One region of the Dactylosporangium sp. NPDC049525 genome, then DNA from elsewhere that is predicted to be linked to it. Evidence: riboswitches for the same ligand, from Rfam matches in the RefSeq annotation. Region 1 holds a riboswitch; each other region holds the start of a gene.
What was found. Region 1 has a riboswitch for cyclic di-AMP ahead of AB0K00_RS25245 (NlpC/P60 family protein). Riboswitches for the same ligand answer to the same signal wherever they lie in the genome.
Positions count from the first base shown of each region.

Region 2: linked by a shared signal. The riboswitch ahead of AB0K00_RS12220 (NlpC/P60 family protein) and the one ahead of AB0K00_RS25245 (NlpC/P60 family protein) in region 1 are both predicted to bind cyclic di-AMP.
Region 3: linked by a shared signal. The riboswitch ahead of AB0K00_RS55650 (hypothetical protein) and the one ahead of AB0K00_RS25245 (NlpC/P60 family protein) in region 1 are both predicted to bind cyclic di-AMP.
Region 4: linked by a shared signal. The riboswitch ahead of AB0K00_RS29430 (hypothetical protein) and the one ahead of AB0K00_RS25245 (NlpC/P60 family protein) in region 1 are both predicted to bind cyclic di-AMP.

Region 1 is NZ_JBFAPO010000018.1:40,099-43,708, reverse strand. Features, by position in the region: gene AB0K00_RS25255 (hypothetical protein) at 1-298, shown strand, start outside; gene AB0K00_RS25250 (DUF2332 domain-containing protein) at 429-1,376, shown strand; cyclic di-AMP (ydaO/yuaA leader) riboswitch at 1,510-1,679, shown strand; gene AB0K00_RS25245 (NlpC/P60 family protein) at 1,687-2,688, shown strand; gene AB0K00_RS25240 (MFS transporter) at 2,744-3,610, opposite strand, start outside.
Region 2 is NZ_JBFAPO010000006.1:68,256-71,865, forward strand. Features, by position in the region: gene AB0K00_RS12210 (ABC transporter ATP-binding protein) at 1-663, opposite strand, end outside; gene AB0K00_RS12215 (ABC transporter ATP-binding protein) at 692-1,465, opposite strand; cyclic di-AMP (ydaO/yuaA leader) riboswitch at 1,757-1,903, shown strand; gene AB0K00_RS12220 (NlpC/P60 family protein) at 1,911-2,903, shown strand; gene AB0K00_RS12225 (methyltransferase domain-containing protein) at 2,950-3,610, shown strand, end outside.
Region 3 is NZ_JBFAPO010000102.1:21,232-24,841, reverse strand. Features, by position in the region: gene AB0K00_RS55655 (D-alanyl-D-alanine carboxypeptidase) at 1-741, shown strand, start outside; cyclic di-AMP (ydaO/yuaA leader) riboswitch at 1,013-1,156, shown strand; gene AB0K00_RS55650 (hypothetical protein) at 1,629-2,456, shown strand; gene AB0K00_RS55645 (cupin domain-containing protein) at 2,499-2,900, opposite strand; gene AB0K00_RS55640 (AMP-binding protein) at 3,209-3,610, shown strand, end outside.
Region 4 is NZ_JBFAPO010000023.1:76,998-80,607, forward strand. Features, by position in the region: gene AB0K00_RS29425 (diguanylate cyclase) at 1-1,463, shown strand, start outside; cyclic di-AMP (ydaO/yuaA leader) riboswitch at 1,510-1,653, shown strand; gene AB0K00_RS29430 (hypothetical protein) at 1,847-2,548, shown strand; gene AB0K00_RS29435 (polyprenyl synthetase family protein) at 3,030-3,610, opposite strand, start outside.

The DNA.
Region 1 (3,610 bases):
GCTGGAGGACGTTGACCACGTCGAGCGGGCCGCCGAGCTGCGCTCGGAACGGGACTGGCTCGTGGCGGAACTCGCCGCCGCCGCGGGCCTGGGCGGGCGGACGCGCCAGTTCTCCGACGACAGGGAACGCGCCCGCCTCGCCGTCGGCAGGGCGATCCGGCGGGCCGTCGCCCGCGTCGCGCGCGCCGACCCCGTTGTCGGCGGGCACCTGCAGCGCCGCATCCACACCGGCAACCACTGCCTGTACCGGCCGGGCGGGGTCAGCGCCGTCGGTGTGCCGGTCGCGGCGCCCGGCTGATGTCCTGCGACGTGCGGTGCATGGCGCTTCCTTTCGCTCGAGCACGGCGTCACTGCCTGGGCGTTCCAGACCGTTCCAGGTCGCATCGGGCAGGGGCACGCCGCCCGCGCGGCTGTGCGACGATCGCGCGGTGACCACCGCATCGAGGTACGCCGACTTCGCCGGACGCGAGGCCCGAGGTGTGTCGCCGACCTACGAGCGGCTAGCGGCCGCGATCTCCGCCGACGAGGAGATCCTCGCCCTGCTGGAAACGGTGCCGGCGCCGAAACGGCAGCCCACCCTGCTGCTGGCCGTGGTGCGGCTGCTCGGCGGGCCGGTCGACGAGCCGGCCGCGTTCCACGACTTCACGGTGGCCAACTGGCCCGCCGTGGCGGCCGAACTGCGGACCCGGGCCACACAGACCAACGAGACCGGCCGCTGCGCGCTGCTGCTGCCGGTGCTCGCCACGCTGCCGCAGCCCCTGGCGTTGCTGGAAGTCGGCGCCGCGGCCGGCCTGGGGCTGTACCCCGACCGGTACTCGTATCGCTTCACCCATCGCGACGGCGACGTGGAGCTCGGATCGGGCGGACCCGTGCTCGACTGCGCGCTCACCGGAGCGGCGCCGCCGACCCGCGTGCCGGAGGTGACGTGGCGGGCCGGCCTGGACCTGCGTCCGCTCGACGTGACCGACCCGGCCGACCTGGCCTGGCTGGAGGCGCTGATCTGGCCCGAACACCACCACCGCCGCGACCGCCTGCGCGCCGCGGCCGCCATCGCCACCGCGGACCCGCCGGCGCTGCACCGCGGCGACCTCGTGGACGACCTGCCGAGGCTGGCGGCCCTCGCACCGGCCGGCGCGACGCTGGTCGTGTTCCACACCTCCGTGCTGTACCAGGTGCCGGCCGAGCGCCGGGCGCTGTTCGTCGACCTGGTCCGGCAGCTGCCTGGCCACTGGATCTCTGTCGAGGGGGCGGACGTCGTGCCGCATCAGGGCACGCCGCCGGCACCGGACGGGCCGCTGCACAACGTGCTGGCCCTCGACGGCACGCCGCTGGCCTGGACCCGCGGTCACGGCCAGGCCATGACATGGTTCGCCTGACGCCGCACCGCCGGCCGAGTTCGTCTTACGTCTTGGGTCTTCGTTAAGTGTGGCTTAGATCGAGGCTCGACGGTCTCCCCGGCCGTTACGTTTGGGCTGGCCTGCCGGACGTCGTCACCCCGCCGGGGTGGCCGGGCAGCCACCGCCGAGTCGTCGGTCGCGCGTCCGTGCTGCGGGCGTCGGCAGATGAGCCGGGGAACCACAGGGTTTCCATGGGGTGAATCCGCGCCGCGGCGCGGTAGGGCGCGCCTTCTTCTCGCCCGAATCCGTCAGCTAACCCGGTAGGCGGTCCGGGAAGAAGGACTGTGCCGTGTTCAACGGACGCACGACGTTACGCACCGCGATCGTCGCGCTGGCTGTGGCGGCGATCATCGCCCCGGCCTGCGCCGCGAACGCGGACCCGACGCCGGAAGAGATCCAGGCCCAGATCGACAAGGGCAACAACCAGCTCGAGCTCGTCGTCGAGCAGTACAACAAGGTCAACGGCGATCTGGAGGCCACCCAGGCGGCGATCACCAAGCTGCAGGCCGACCTGGCGCCGCTGCAGGCCACGATGGAGGCCGCCCAGGACACCGCCAGCACGCTCGCGGTCAACGCGTACAAGACCGGCGGCAACCTCGGCACCTGGTCGCTCATGCTCGGTGCGAGCTCGTCCGGCGCCTTCACCGACCGCGTCGGCACCCTCAACCAGATCTCCCACAGCCAGCAGCGCGACCTGGCCGCGTACGGCGCGGCGAAGAACGCCTTCGACACCGAACGGCGGCGGCTGGCCGACACGCAGGCGGCGCAGAGCCAGCAGAAGATCGACCTGGAGACCCGCCGCAAGAAGATCGAGGGCGACATCACCCGCCTCGACGCCCTGCAGGCCAAGGCCGAGGCGGCCGCCGCGGCCGCTGCCGCCGCGGCGAAGGTCAAGCCCAAGACGACCACCACCGCGGCGCCCCCCGGCCCACCGCCGGCGGTCTCCGGCTCGGCCGGCAAGGCGGTCAACTACGCGTGGGCCCAGCTCGGGAAGCGCTACGTCTGGGGCGCCGCCGGGCCGAACACGTTCGACTGCTCCGGGCTGACCATGATGGCGTGGAAGGCGGCCGGGGTGTCCTTGCCCCACAACGCCGCCCAGCAGTGGCAGAAGGTCCGCCACATCTCCCGCAGCCAGCTCGCCCCCGGCGACCTGGTGTTCTACAACGGCCTCGGGCACGTGGGCATCTACATCGGCAACAACCAGATCATCCACGCCCCCAACAGCCGCACCGTCGTGAAGATCGCTCCGATCGACATCGACTCGCTGTACGGCTACGGCCGCCCGGCGTAGGAACCGCCTCATCCCAGGGCCTTCGTGTCGTTCGCGCACGAAGGCCCTGAGCGCGTCAAGGCGGCCCGGCGGCGGACGCGGGACTGTCGACGTGCCGGTATGCCACGAAGGCCGGCAGCTTGGCCGCGATGAGGCCGGCCCCAACCACGGCGGCCATCCCTCCTGCCACCGCACTGATCTGGGGTGTCGACACCGTCGCCAGTACCCCGGCGCGGAAGTTGCCCACCTGCGGAAACGCCGCCCCGACGACGTATTCGGCGGAACTCGTCCGGCCGCGCATCGTGTCCGGGGTGGCAAGCTGGACGATCGTGGATCGGAAGACCACGGAGAGCATGTCGGCGGCGCCGGCCACGGCGAGCAGCGCAAGCGATGCGGCCAGCCCGTGCACGGCACCGAATCCCGCGACGGCTGCGCCCCAGATCGCGCCGGTGATCAGCATGGCCCGGCCGGGGCGGGTGACGCCCTTGACGGGGCCGGACAGTGCCGAGCCGAGCAGCCCGCCGACCGCGATCGCGGTGCTGAGCAGCCCCAGCGTGCGGGGCGAACCGCCGAACCGGTCGGCGTTGATGGCAGGGAACAAGGCAATCGGCATGGCCAGCACGGTCGCGCTCAGGTCGGCGAGCATGGCGCCGCGCAGCGCCCTGTTGCGCACGACGAACGTCAGCCCCTCGATCGCCGCCGCGAGGCTGCGCCGCGATGCCGTTCCGTCAGGCCGCATCGGTGGTAACCGGAACACGCCGTAGAGGGCGGCGCCGTAACTGATCGCGTCGATGAGATAGCAGACCTTGAGCCCTGCCGCCGCGGCGACGACACCCGCGAGCGCCGGCCCGACGATCATGGCGGAGTAGCCGGAGATCATCGTGAGGGCCGCGCCGGCGGGCACCAGCTCGCGCCGCAGCAGCCGGGGCATGAACGTGCGCCG
Region 2 (3,610 bases), on a different contig from region 1:
CATGACCCGGTCGGCGAGATCCATGACGAGGCCCATGTCGTGCTCGACGAGGATCATCGGGATGCCGAGCTCCTCGCGGACGTCGAGGATGAAGCGGGCCATGTCCTCGGTCTCCTCCAGGTTCATTCCGGCGACCGGCTCGTCCAGCAGCAGCAGCTTCGGCTCCATGGCCAGGGCGCGGCCGAGTTCGACGCGCTTCTGCACGCCGTACGGCAGCAGCCCCACCGGCAGGCGGCGCCATTGGGCCAGTTCGAGGAAGTCCACGATGTCCTCGACCACGGCCCGGTTGGCGATCTCCTCGCGCCGGGCCCGGCCGACCCACGCGATGGCGGCCAGGGTGCCGTAGCGGATGTGGTGGTGCCGGCCGAGCATGAGGTTCTCCAGCACGGTCAGGTGCTGGAACAGCTCGACGTTCTGGAAGGTGCGGGCCACCCCGAGCTTGGCGACCTTGTCCGGGCGCAGCCCGGTGAGATCGGTGCCGTCGAGGGTCACCTTGCCTTGCTGCGGCCGGTACACACCGGAGATCACATTGAAGATCGACGTCTTCCCGGCCCCGTTGGGCCCGATGACGGCGAACAGTTCGTCCTTGGCGACGGTGAACGAGACACCGTCGATGGCTTTGACGCCGGCGAAGCTGAGCCGGACGTCTTCGAAACGCAGCACGGCGACTCCCGAAGGGGTTGTTGCGGCTCTATGACAGCCAGCGTTTGCGACGCTTGTAGTGCTTGACGTCGCGGAAGGACCGCTCGGCGCGGCCGAGGTAGAACTCGCGGATGTCGTCGTCGGCGAGCAGTTCGGCGGCGGGTTTGTCGAGCACGACCTTGCCCGTCTCCAGCACGTATCCGTGCTCGGCGATGGACAGCGCCATGGTCGCGTTCTGCTCGACCAGCAGCACGCCGGTGCCGGCCCGGTTGATCTGCACGATCAGGTCGCGGACCTGTTCGACCAGCCGCGGCGCGAGGCCGAGGCTGGGCTCGTCGAGCAGCAGGTAGGCCGGGTCGGACATGAGGGCCCGCCCCATCGCCAGCATCTGCTGCTCGCCGCCGGAGAGGTAGCCGGCGATGCTGCCGCGGCGCTGGGCGAGCACGGGGAACAGGCCGTACATGCGCTCGAGGGCCTCCGCCCGTCCTTTCGGGCGGGTGTGGGCGCCCAGGCGCAGGTTCTCCTCGACGGTCAGCTCGGCGAACGTTCTTCGCCCCTCCATCACCTGCGACACGCCGCGGCGGACCACGGCGGCCGGCCGCAGCCGGTGGATGGGGCGCTCGTCGAGCGTGACGGAGCCCTTGGTGATGGCGCCGTCGTGGACACCGAGCAGGCCTGACAGGGCCCGCAGGAGCGTGGTCTTGCCGGCACCGTTCGCGCCGAGCAGCGCGACGATCCGTCCCGGTGGCACCTGCAGGCTCACGCCGCGAAGCACCAACATCACGTCGTCGTAGACGACCTCTAGGTTCTGGACACGCAACATGGGGTGACGCTCCTCCGGGGGTGTTCGGAGTGGGCGAACTATGTGCATCGTCGGTGAATAAAGTTACGTGTATTTAACCGGGTATCAGAGCAGAATCAAGCCCCAATTGTGTGTCCGTCAACACCATCTTCGATGCGGCATCACCGTCCGATGTGGACCGACAACTCGCCGTGATTCGGACTTTTGGGGTAATAGATATAGAACAACGCGCGTGGGTTTCGCTTCGTTGGTGATCACGTTAAGTTAGGCCCTGGCCTGCTCGGCAGTCCGTCGCCCAGCCCGGGCGGCGCCGCGCAAGCGCCGCCGAGTCGAGCGCCCATCTGGCGCTGTTCGAGCCGGGGACCCAGGTTCCTTGGGGTGAATCCGCGATCGCGGTAGGGCGCTCTCTTCCCGCCCGAACCCGTCAGCTAACCCGGTAGGCGGTCGGTGAATGAAGGGTCATCCCTTGTCCGCTGGACACCGCGCCAAACGGTCCCTGCTGCGCTCCCTGGTCATCGGGGCCGTCGCGCTGGCCGTTGTGGCGCCTGCGAGTGTCGCCAAGGCCGATCCCACAGCTGCCGAGATCCAAGCCCAGCTCGAGAAGGCGGGCGACGAGCTCGAAGTCACGGTCGAGGCCTACAACAAGATCAATGAAACGCTCGCCGCCACCCAGGCGGAGGCCGCCACCATCCAGGCCAAGATCCAACCCCTCGTGGACAGCATGACCGCGGCCAACTCCGACGTCGACGTCATCGCCATCGCCGCGTTCAAGGGCTCCGGCAACATGGTGAGCCTCAACGTCATGCTCAACGCGCAGTCGTCGGACACGCTGATCGACCAGCTCACCACGCTGCAGCAGATCAGCAAGCACCAGCAGCACGCGATCGCCGAGTATTCGGCGGCCAAGTCGAAGCTGGACGACGAGAAGAAGAAGATCGACGACACGCTCGCCGCGGAGAACGCACAGAAGGCCGAGCTGGAGACCAAGAAGAAGAAGATCGAGGGCGACGTCAAGAAGCTCGACGCCCTCAAGCGCCGCGCCACCGCGGCCGGCAGCACCGGATCGACCGGTGTGAAGGTGTCCCTCGGCGCCGAATGCACGAGCCCGGCCAACTCGGCGGTCGCGTTCGCCTGCGCCCAGCTCGGCGAGCCCTACAAGTGGGGCGCCGCCGGACCGGGCAGCTGGGACTGCTCGGGCCTGACCATGGGTGCCTGGAAGGCGGCCGGCATCACGCTGCCGCACAACGCCAACGACCAGTGGCGCTCGGGCAGGGTCACGCACGTCTCGCGGTCCGCGCTCTCGCCGGGAGACCTGGCCTTCTTCGGAGGATCGTCGCCCAGCCACGTCGGCATCTACATCGGCAACGGCAAGATGATCCACGCGCCGACCACGGGCCGTAACGTCGAGGTCGCCTCGGTCGACCGTTCCAACACGACCGGATACGGGCGCCCGCACTAGGGAACCCCTCGTCACGTGCCAGGAGGCCATGCCCGCAAGATGGGGCATGGCCTCCTGGGATCCCGAGCAGTACGCCCGCTTCGCCGACGAACGGGCCCGCCCCTTCCACGAGCTGGTCGCGCGCATCCCGACCACCGCCCCGGTCGCGGTCGTCGATCTCGGCTGCGGGCCCGGCACGCTGACCGCGACCCTCGCGACCCGCTACCCGGACGCGGCCGTGCTCGGCATCGACTCCTCCCCCGCCATGCTCGCCGCCGCAGCGCCGCTCGCCACGCCGCAGGTGTCCTTCCAGCTCGGTGACATCGCCGGGTGGCGGCCGCAGCGCGGCTCCGTCGACGTCATCGTCGCCAACGCCTCCCTGCAGTGGGTCCCCGATCACGCGGCGTTGTTGCCGGTGCTCGCCGCGGCCCTCGACGACGGCGGCACCCTCGCCTTCCAGGTCCCGACCGGCGGCCCGATCCTCGACTCGGACGTCCTCGATCCCGAGGTCCTCGGCCCGCGCGGCGCGACGCCCGTGCGGGAGCCCGCCTGGTATGTGCGGACCCTCGCCGGCCTCGGCCTGACCGTGGACGCCTGGGAGACCACGTACTTCCACGTCCTGCCCGGCGACGACCCGGTCCTGGAGTGGTTCAGCGGCACCGGCCTGCGCCCCTACCTCGACGCTTTGTCCGGCGCGGAGCTCGACGACTTCCGCGCCCGCGTCGCCG
Region 3 (3,610 bases), on a different contig from region 1:
ATCGCCCACATCCTCGCCCGGTGGGATGCCGGCAGCAGCGATGCGTTCGTGGCCAAAATGAACCAGGCCGCAGCCGGCCTCGGGATGGCAGACACGCGCTATACCGACCCGTCCGGGCTCGCACCGTCCACCGTCAGCACCGCTGCCGACCAGGTCACCCTGGGCCGGGTGGCAATGCAGGTGCCGGTGTTGGCGCAGATTGTGGCGATGCCGCAGGCCACGCTGCCCGTCGTCGGGCCGGTCAGGAACGTCAACACACAGATTGGTAAGGACGGGATCGTCGGCATCAAGACCGGCTCCACCGATGAGGCCGGCGGCTGCCTGCTCTTCGCGGCCGAGATCTCCGCAGAAGGGCAGCGGCTCAGGATCATCGGCGCCGTACTCGCACCCGGCCCGAACATGGCAGACGCCTTCGAGGCCACCCGTCGCCTGATCCAAGCCAGCAGCGGCCTGCCGCACAAGTACCGGGTCGTGCGCGCCGGAGATATTGTGGCGACCGCCCGGGGACCGATGGGCAGAAGCACAACCCTTGCCGCAACCGGCGACGTGGACGTGCTCGGCTGGCCCGGCTTGGCCTACCAGATCGATACCGTGACCACCATGCCGCGCCGCCACATTGCAGCGGGGACCCATGTCGGCACGCTCAAGCTCACCGCCTCAGCCACGGCCGTAACCACCGCCCTGCAGACCACCCAGGCACTCGCTCCACCCAGCCGGTGGGAGAGGATCACGCACGGGTGACTGCCGGCGTCCTGCTGTGGCGTCACCCGAACACACCGCGCCGGTTCGCACCTGGCACGGGCGGCCGCACCGGGGAACGGTCGACGATGGAGACCGTTCCCCCGGTCATACACGAATCACATCGCCGGGCTGCCGAACGCCCGATAGCAGAAACGTGTAGTTGATTCCTTACGTTCCGCTTAGATTTCCGTCGGACGCTTCACGCGCATTTGCGTACCCGCTAGGGTCATGAAATCAACTGTGGCTAACCGTCACCGCCTAGGGTGACTCCACAGTGGATCCGCTGAGTCGTGTTCGCACGAGCCGGGGAACCAGGCACAACTGGGGTGAATCCACGGGGCCACGTGCCGCGAGGTAGAGCGAGCTTCCCGCCCGAACCCGTCAGCTAACCCGGTAGGCGGTGCCGGAAGGAGTACTGCGTGCAAACCCTCGCGTCGCATCACATCTGCCGCCTGACCTCGACCCGCGGCCCGGGCGCCCATTGGGCGTCGACGGTGATGAGACGGAGTCCGGTTCAGTAGCCGTTCCGGCGCCGACACCCGCACACCTACGACGCGACACCGACCCAGCTACCACTGTCCACTTTGGACAATTAGTGGGCAGTGCCGCTGACCACCCCTGCCGACACCAGCTTCGGCGGCAGGGGGCGATACCGGCCGCCCGGACGCAGAACGACCGCGCCGTCCGGCGCCGGCCCCAGCCGTCGCGTTCCAGCATGCAATGTCGAGGTTCCCGTGCAGCACCTGTTCACAGCACAGCACAACAAAACCAGTCCGCCCTCCGGAAGCTGCCGCCCTCGGCGGCCTCGGCGGTTTGCCGCCGGATGTGCAGCGTGACGTTCTTGGTCTGCTGCCGCACCGGATCCGCGCCGGCCGGAGGGAGGCCGAATGTCCACCGGCGAGACTGAGGTCCAGCAGGACAGCGCCGCGAAGGTTCGCGGCCCTCGTCATCTGCAACGTTCCCGCCGCGGCCGCCACGCGGCCCGCCCCCGGATCGGGCTGTACCTCGGCGCAGCCATCATCGCCGCCACGGGGATCGGTTGGCCTTTGCTGCCGACATCGTCGCCCACTACCCCGGGTATCGCAGTACATGCCGACATGGCGCTGGCGGACGCCGCGGACCGAGCGAGGGTCGCCGAGAACGACGCTTCCCGCAGCAAACAACGCGGCCAGGTACAGCCCAGCCGGCAACCGACCGCAACGGCCACGGCCCATCCGAAGCCGTCGCAGACGAAGCCGAGCGCACCTGCGTCGTCGTCACCAGCGTCCTCGCCGTCGCCGACCGTCCGCGGCCCCGTCGGCGGGCTGACCCAGGCCGAGATGAACAACGCCGTGGCCATCATCGAAGCCGGCCAGCAACTGAAACTGCCCCGACGCGCGTTCGTGGTGGCGATCGCCACCGCGTTACAGGAAAGCCATCTGAGAAACCTCGCGAATGCGAACCTGCCGGAGTCGTTGAAGCACCCGAACGAAGGCGTCGGGTACGACCACGATTCGGTCGGGCTCTTCCAGCAGCGACCCAACTGGGGGACCGTCGCCCAGCTGATGGATCCGCACGAATCCGCGCGCCGCTTCTACTCCGCGCTGGCGAAGATCCCCGGCTGGGAGCAACTGCAGATCACCGTAGCGGCGCAAACCGTCCAAGTGTCCGCCTATCCAGACGCCTACGCGAAGTGGCAGACCCTCGCTCAGCAGATTGTCGACGCCGTGGCGTAGCGCGCCCGGGGTTCCCTCCGGCACGCGGCCTTCGGACCGGGGTCAGCCGTCCTGTGGCGGGACGTCGCCCTCGTCGTGGTCCGCCTCGGCCTTCGTGTGGTGCACGGTGCCCGGACGGTGGTCCGGCGGGCCGTACACGGTGGCGATCCGCAGCGGGCCGTCGCCGTCGTTGACGAAGTTGTGCCTGGTGCCCTCCGGCACGACCACGACGTCGCCGGCGGTGAACGGCTGCTTGCGGCCGTCGAGGATCGACGTGCCCCGGCCGTCGACGGCGATCAGGACCTGGTCGATGCCCTCGTGGACCTCCTCGCCGATCTCCCCGCCGGCTGGGATCGTCATGATCACCAGCTGGGTGTGCCGGGTCGTGTGCAGCACGTGGCGGAAGTCCTCGTTCGACCGGACCTCCTCGAACAGGTCGCCCTGGTACGGCTCGTACTCGGCCATGATGCCCCCTTCTCGTTCCTGGACATCCCACCTGCCCGGCCCACACGGGAACGAAACGGGCCGGAACCGGGTGGCGTGTATGCGCCATATCCGTTTCGTGTACGGCAGGTGTTTAGTCTCATTGATCATTCCCAATTGATGAGGGAGGACCGATGTCCCGGTTCGTCTGCACGGTGAAGCACACCAGGTACGTCATCGGCGCCATGGCCGGCGTCTTCTTCGCGACCTGCAGCTCCTCCTGACCCGAAGCCGGCCCGGGGCGGCGTCGTGCCGCCCCGGGCCGGTGCCCGTCGACCGGTGGAGGCCGGATGTTCACGACCGCGGTCCGGCAGATGCGGGTGGCGTTCTCCACCGTGCTCGGCCGTCCCTTCTCCGTCCCGGTGGTGCAAGGACTGGTCCGGGACGCCCTGGCGACGCTGGAGGAGTTCGGCACACCCGGCGACGACGTCGGCCAACTGGTCGACGGACCCTACGCCGACCCCACGATGCGCCGCGAGCTGCAGACCAGGGCGCTGCAACGCACCGCGCGGCACCTCACCGTCGGCGCACCGTACTACCAGGACCGGTTCGCCGCCGCGGGTGTCGACCCGGCCAGGCTCACCCCCGAGACGCTGCTCCGGCTGCCGGTGATGACCCGGGCCGAGCTGGTGTCCAGGCAGCGGGACCTGCTGTGCGGCCGCCCCTACCTGTCGACCCGCAGCACCGGCAGC
Region 4 (3,610 bases), on a different contig from region 1:
GCACCGTCGCCGAGACGCTGCACCGCATCGCCGAGGCCGTCGTCGAGAGCGTCGGGTTCGGCGCCGCGGTGGTCAACTACCTGCATCCCGAGGGTGTCTACGAGGCGGTCGCGATCGCCGGCCCCGAGGAGGCCCGCGCCGAACTGCTCGGTGTGCGCTACCCAGCGGCCGAGTTCGACGCGCACCTCGCCGACGCCGACGAGTGGGGACAGCTGCGCTTCCTGCCGCACGAGCGGCACAACAACGGCATCCAGTCCTGGATCCCCTCCCTGGCCGAAGGCGCGGACGAGGTCCCCGACGAGGAGCGCTGGCACCCGCTCGACGCCCTGTTCGCGCCGCTGTGCGCGCCCGACGGTTCGCTGGTCGGGATCCTCAGCGTCGACCTGCCCGCGGACGGCAAACGCCCCGGCGCGTTCCAGCGGGAGCTCCTCGAAATGCTCGCCGCGCAGGCCGGCATCGCGATCAACAACGCCAACCTGGTCGAGGCGCTGCGCCAGGAGCGCCAGCACCTGGAGGCCAGCGAGGCCGCGTTCCGGCTCGCGTTCAACGGCGCCGGCACCGGCATGTGCATGATCGGCATGGAGGGCGCGGATCTGACCCGGCTCATCCGGGTCAACCCGGCCCTGTGCGAACTGCTCGGCCGGGACGAGGACGTCCTCGTCTCGATGCGCTTCGGCGACGTCATCCACCCCGACGACCTCGACCACAGCCGGGAGGTCTTCGCCGGCGGGACCGGATCGATCCGCGACCACGAGATCCGCTGCGTACGCGGCGACGGCGAGACGATCTGGGTCTCCGCCACGATGTCGATCGTCGCCGGCTCGCCCTCCTTCGCGATCACGCAGGTGCAGGACATCACCGACCGCAAGGCGACCGAGGCCGACCTCGTCCGGCGGGCCTCCCGCGACCCGCTGACCGGCCTGGTCAACCGCGACGCCTTCGCCGAGCCCCTGGCCACCGCGATCCGGCGGGCCCGCACCGAGGCCGTCGTCAGCGCGCTGCTCTTCTGCGACCTCGACGACTTCAAGGTCGTCAACGACACCCTCGGCCACGACGCCGGCGACGCGGTCCTCGTCGCCGTCGCGCACCGCCTCGTTTCCCTGGTCCGGCCCGCCGACACGGTCGCGCGGCTCGGCGGCGACGAGTTCGTCGTCCTCACCGCCAACGTCACCGTCGCCGACCTCGGGGCGCTCGTCGACCGCCTCGAACGTTCCGTCTCCGCGCCGATCACGCACCAGGGGCACATCATGCGGGTACGGGTCAGCGTCGGCGTGGCAGTGATCGATGACACGGTCGACGATGCGGGTGCCGCCCTGCGCGCCGCCGATCGCGCGATGTACCTGGTCAAGGGCGGGCGGCACGCCGGAGGGGTGACCAGACGGGTGACAGCGTTCGGTGATCGTTCGGGTGCAGCGGGTGGTATGCCGTTGCTGCGGTTGGTCCGCCCCGAAGCCGCCCAGTAGGGTCGTGAGGTCCGCTCCGGTCGACCTGCGCCGCATCGGTGCTGCCGGGCGGGCGCCGTCGAGTCGCGAGACTTTCGCGAGCCGGGGACCCACACAGTCCTCTGGGGTGTATCCGTGGCCGAGCCACGGTAGGGCGAAACTTCCCGCCCGAACCCGTCAGCTAACCCGGTAGGCGGCACCGGAAGGAGTCTGCCGATGATGGCCGCCCGCTTGCCGTCGTAGCGCCTCACCACTGATTCCCCCCTTCCAGCACGCCGCCGCCCGGCGCCGTGCCGATACCGCATGCCTTTTTCCGCATGCCATGTAGGACTCCAGAAGGAATTTCAGTAGTGAAGTCATTGCCACGCCAGTTTCAGCCACGACATCGCCGGCCGGCGTTCGTCGTGAAGACCGGGACCGTCTCGGTCGCCGTACTGTCTGCCACGCTGCTGGCCACCGTGCCCGCCGACTCGCCGTCGATGTTCGCCGGCTCCGCGTATGCCGAGCCCGGCGCCGTCGCGTCCGCGTCCCCGTTCCCCTCCGGATCTGCTGCCGGGTCTGCCGGCGCGTCCCCGTCGGGGTCCGCGTCGGGGGGCGCGGCCAAATCGTCGCCGGGGCCGCTCGCGGTCGCGGTGCCGGCCGCGCCGGCCGTGCCGCCGGCGCCGCCGGTCGTCCGGCCGGTCGCCGGGCTGGACCAGCGGCAGATGAGCAACGCCGCGCTCATCGTGCGGCAGGGTAGGGCGCAGGGCATGCCCGACCAGGCCCTCGTCATCGCGATCGCGACCGCGATGCAGGAGAGCAACCTCTACAACGTCGCCAGCGACGCGGTGCCGTCGTCACTGCGGCTGCCGCATGAGGGCGTCTCCTCCGACCACGACTCGGTCGGGCTGTTCCAGCAGCGGGCCAGCCAGGGCTGGGGCACGGTGGCGGAGCTGATGGACCCGTCGCACTCCGCGAAGCTGTTCTACAACGCGCTGTCCCGGGTGCAGGGGTGGCAGCGGATGAGCGTGACGGCGGCCGCTCAGGCGGTGCAGCGCTCGGCGTTCCCGGGTGCGTATCAGAAGCACGTCGGGCGCGCGCAGCAGGTGGTCCGCGCGCTCAGCTGACCCGGTCCACGGTCGATGCCGGCCGGCCCCGCTCGTCGCGGGGCCGGCCGCGCGTGCCTGTAGGCGGTCCTTGCCGGGCGCCTCGGCCGGGTCTCGGCCGGGTGTCTTTGCCGGGCCCGGTCTCGTCGGTGCCGGGGTCAGGCGGCGCCGGGGTCAGGCGCGGGCCCGAGGGCAGGCGCGGGCCCGAGGGCAGCTCAGGGCCGGAGTCAGGCGTAGGCCGGGGTCAGGCAGACCGGGCCGGGCGGGGCGGGGTCGGGCCGAATGGGGCCAGGGTCGGTCGAGGCCGGGCGCGGCCGGGCCTCGCGGGGCAGGGTGCAGCTCAGTGCCGGGGGCCAGCTCACGGCTGGGCCAGGCGTAGGGCCGGGGTCAGGCAGACCGGGCCGGGCGCGGCTGGGCCTCGCGGGGCCGGGGTGCAGCTCAGTGCCGGGGGCAGCTCAGTGCCGGGGCCGGCTCAGGGCTGGGAGCAGGCGCGGGGCCGGGGTCAGGCGGGGTGGCGGGTCGCCCAGCGGGCCAGGGCGACGAGCTCCGCGACCGCCGCCGGCTCGGGGATCGCCAGGTCGAGCGCGAGCAGCGCCTGCGCGAGGAGGTCCTCGCTCTGCTGGACGCACCATGACCGGGCGCCGGAGCGTTCGATGACCTTCGCGGCGCGTTCGAGCTCCGCTTCGCCCAGCCGGTCGTCCCGGCGCAGCAGGTCCGCGAGCTCGTCGGCGCCCGCCGCGAGCGCCGCGGCGACCGGCAGCGACCGCCGGCGGCGGCGCAGGTCCGGAAACGTCGGCCGGCCCGTCACGGCCGGGTCGCCCCAGATGCCGAGCAGGTCCTCGGCGAACTGGACGGCCAGCCCCAGCCGCACGCCGAACAGCCGCAGCTGGTCCACCCGTACCGGGTCACCGCCGCCGGCGATCGCGCCGAGCGCGCACGCGCAGCCGAGCAGGGCGCCGCTGCGCTGCTCGACCGCCGTGATGCATTCCCGTAGCAGGTCATTGCCGGACCGGCGGCCGGTGGTCGGGTCGACGGCGGTGCCGAGCGCCGTGTGCTGGCTGTGCAGGAGCTGCTGGACGGTGT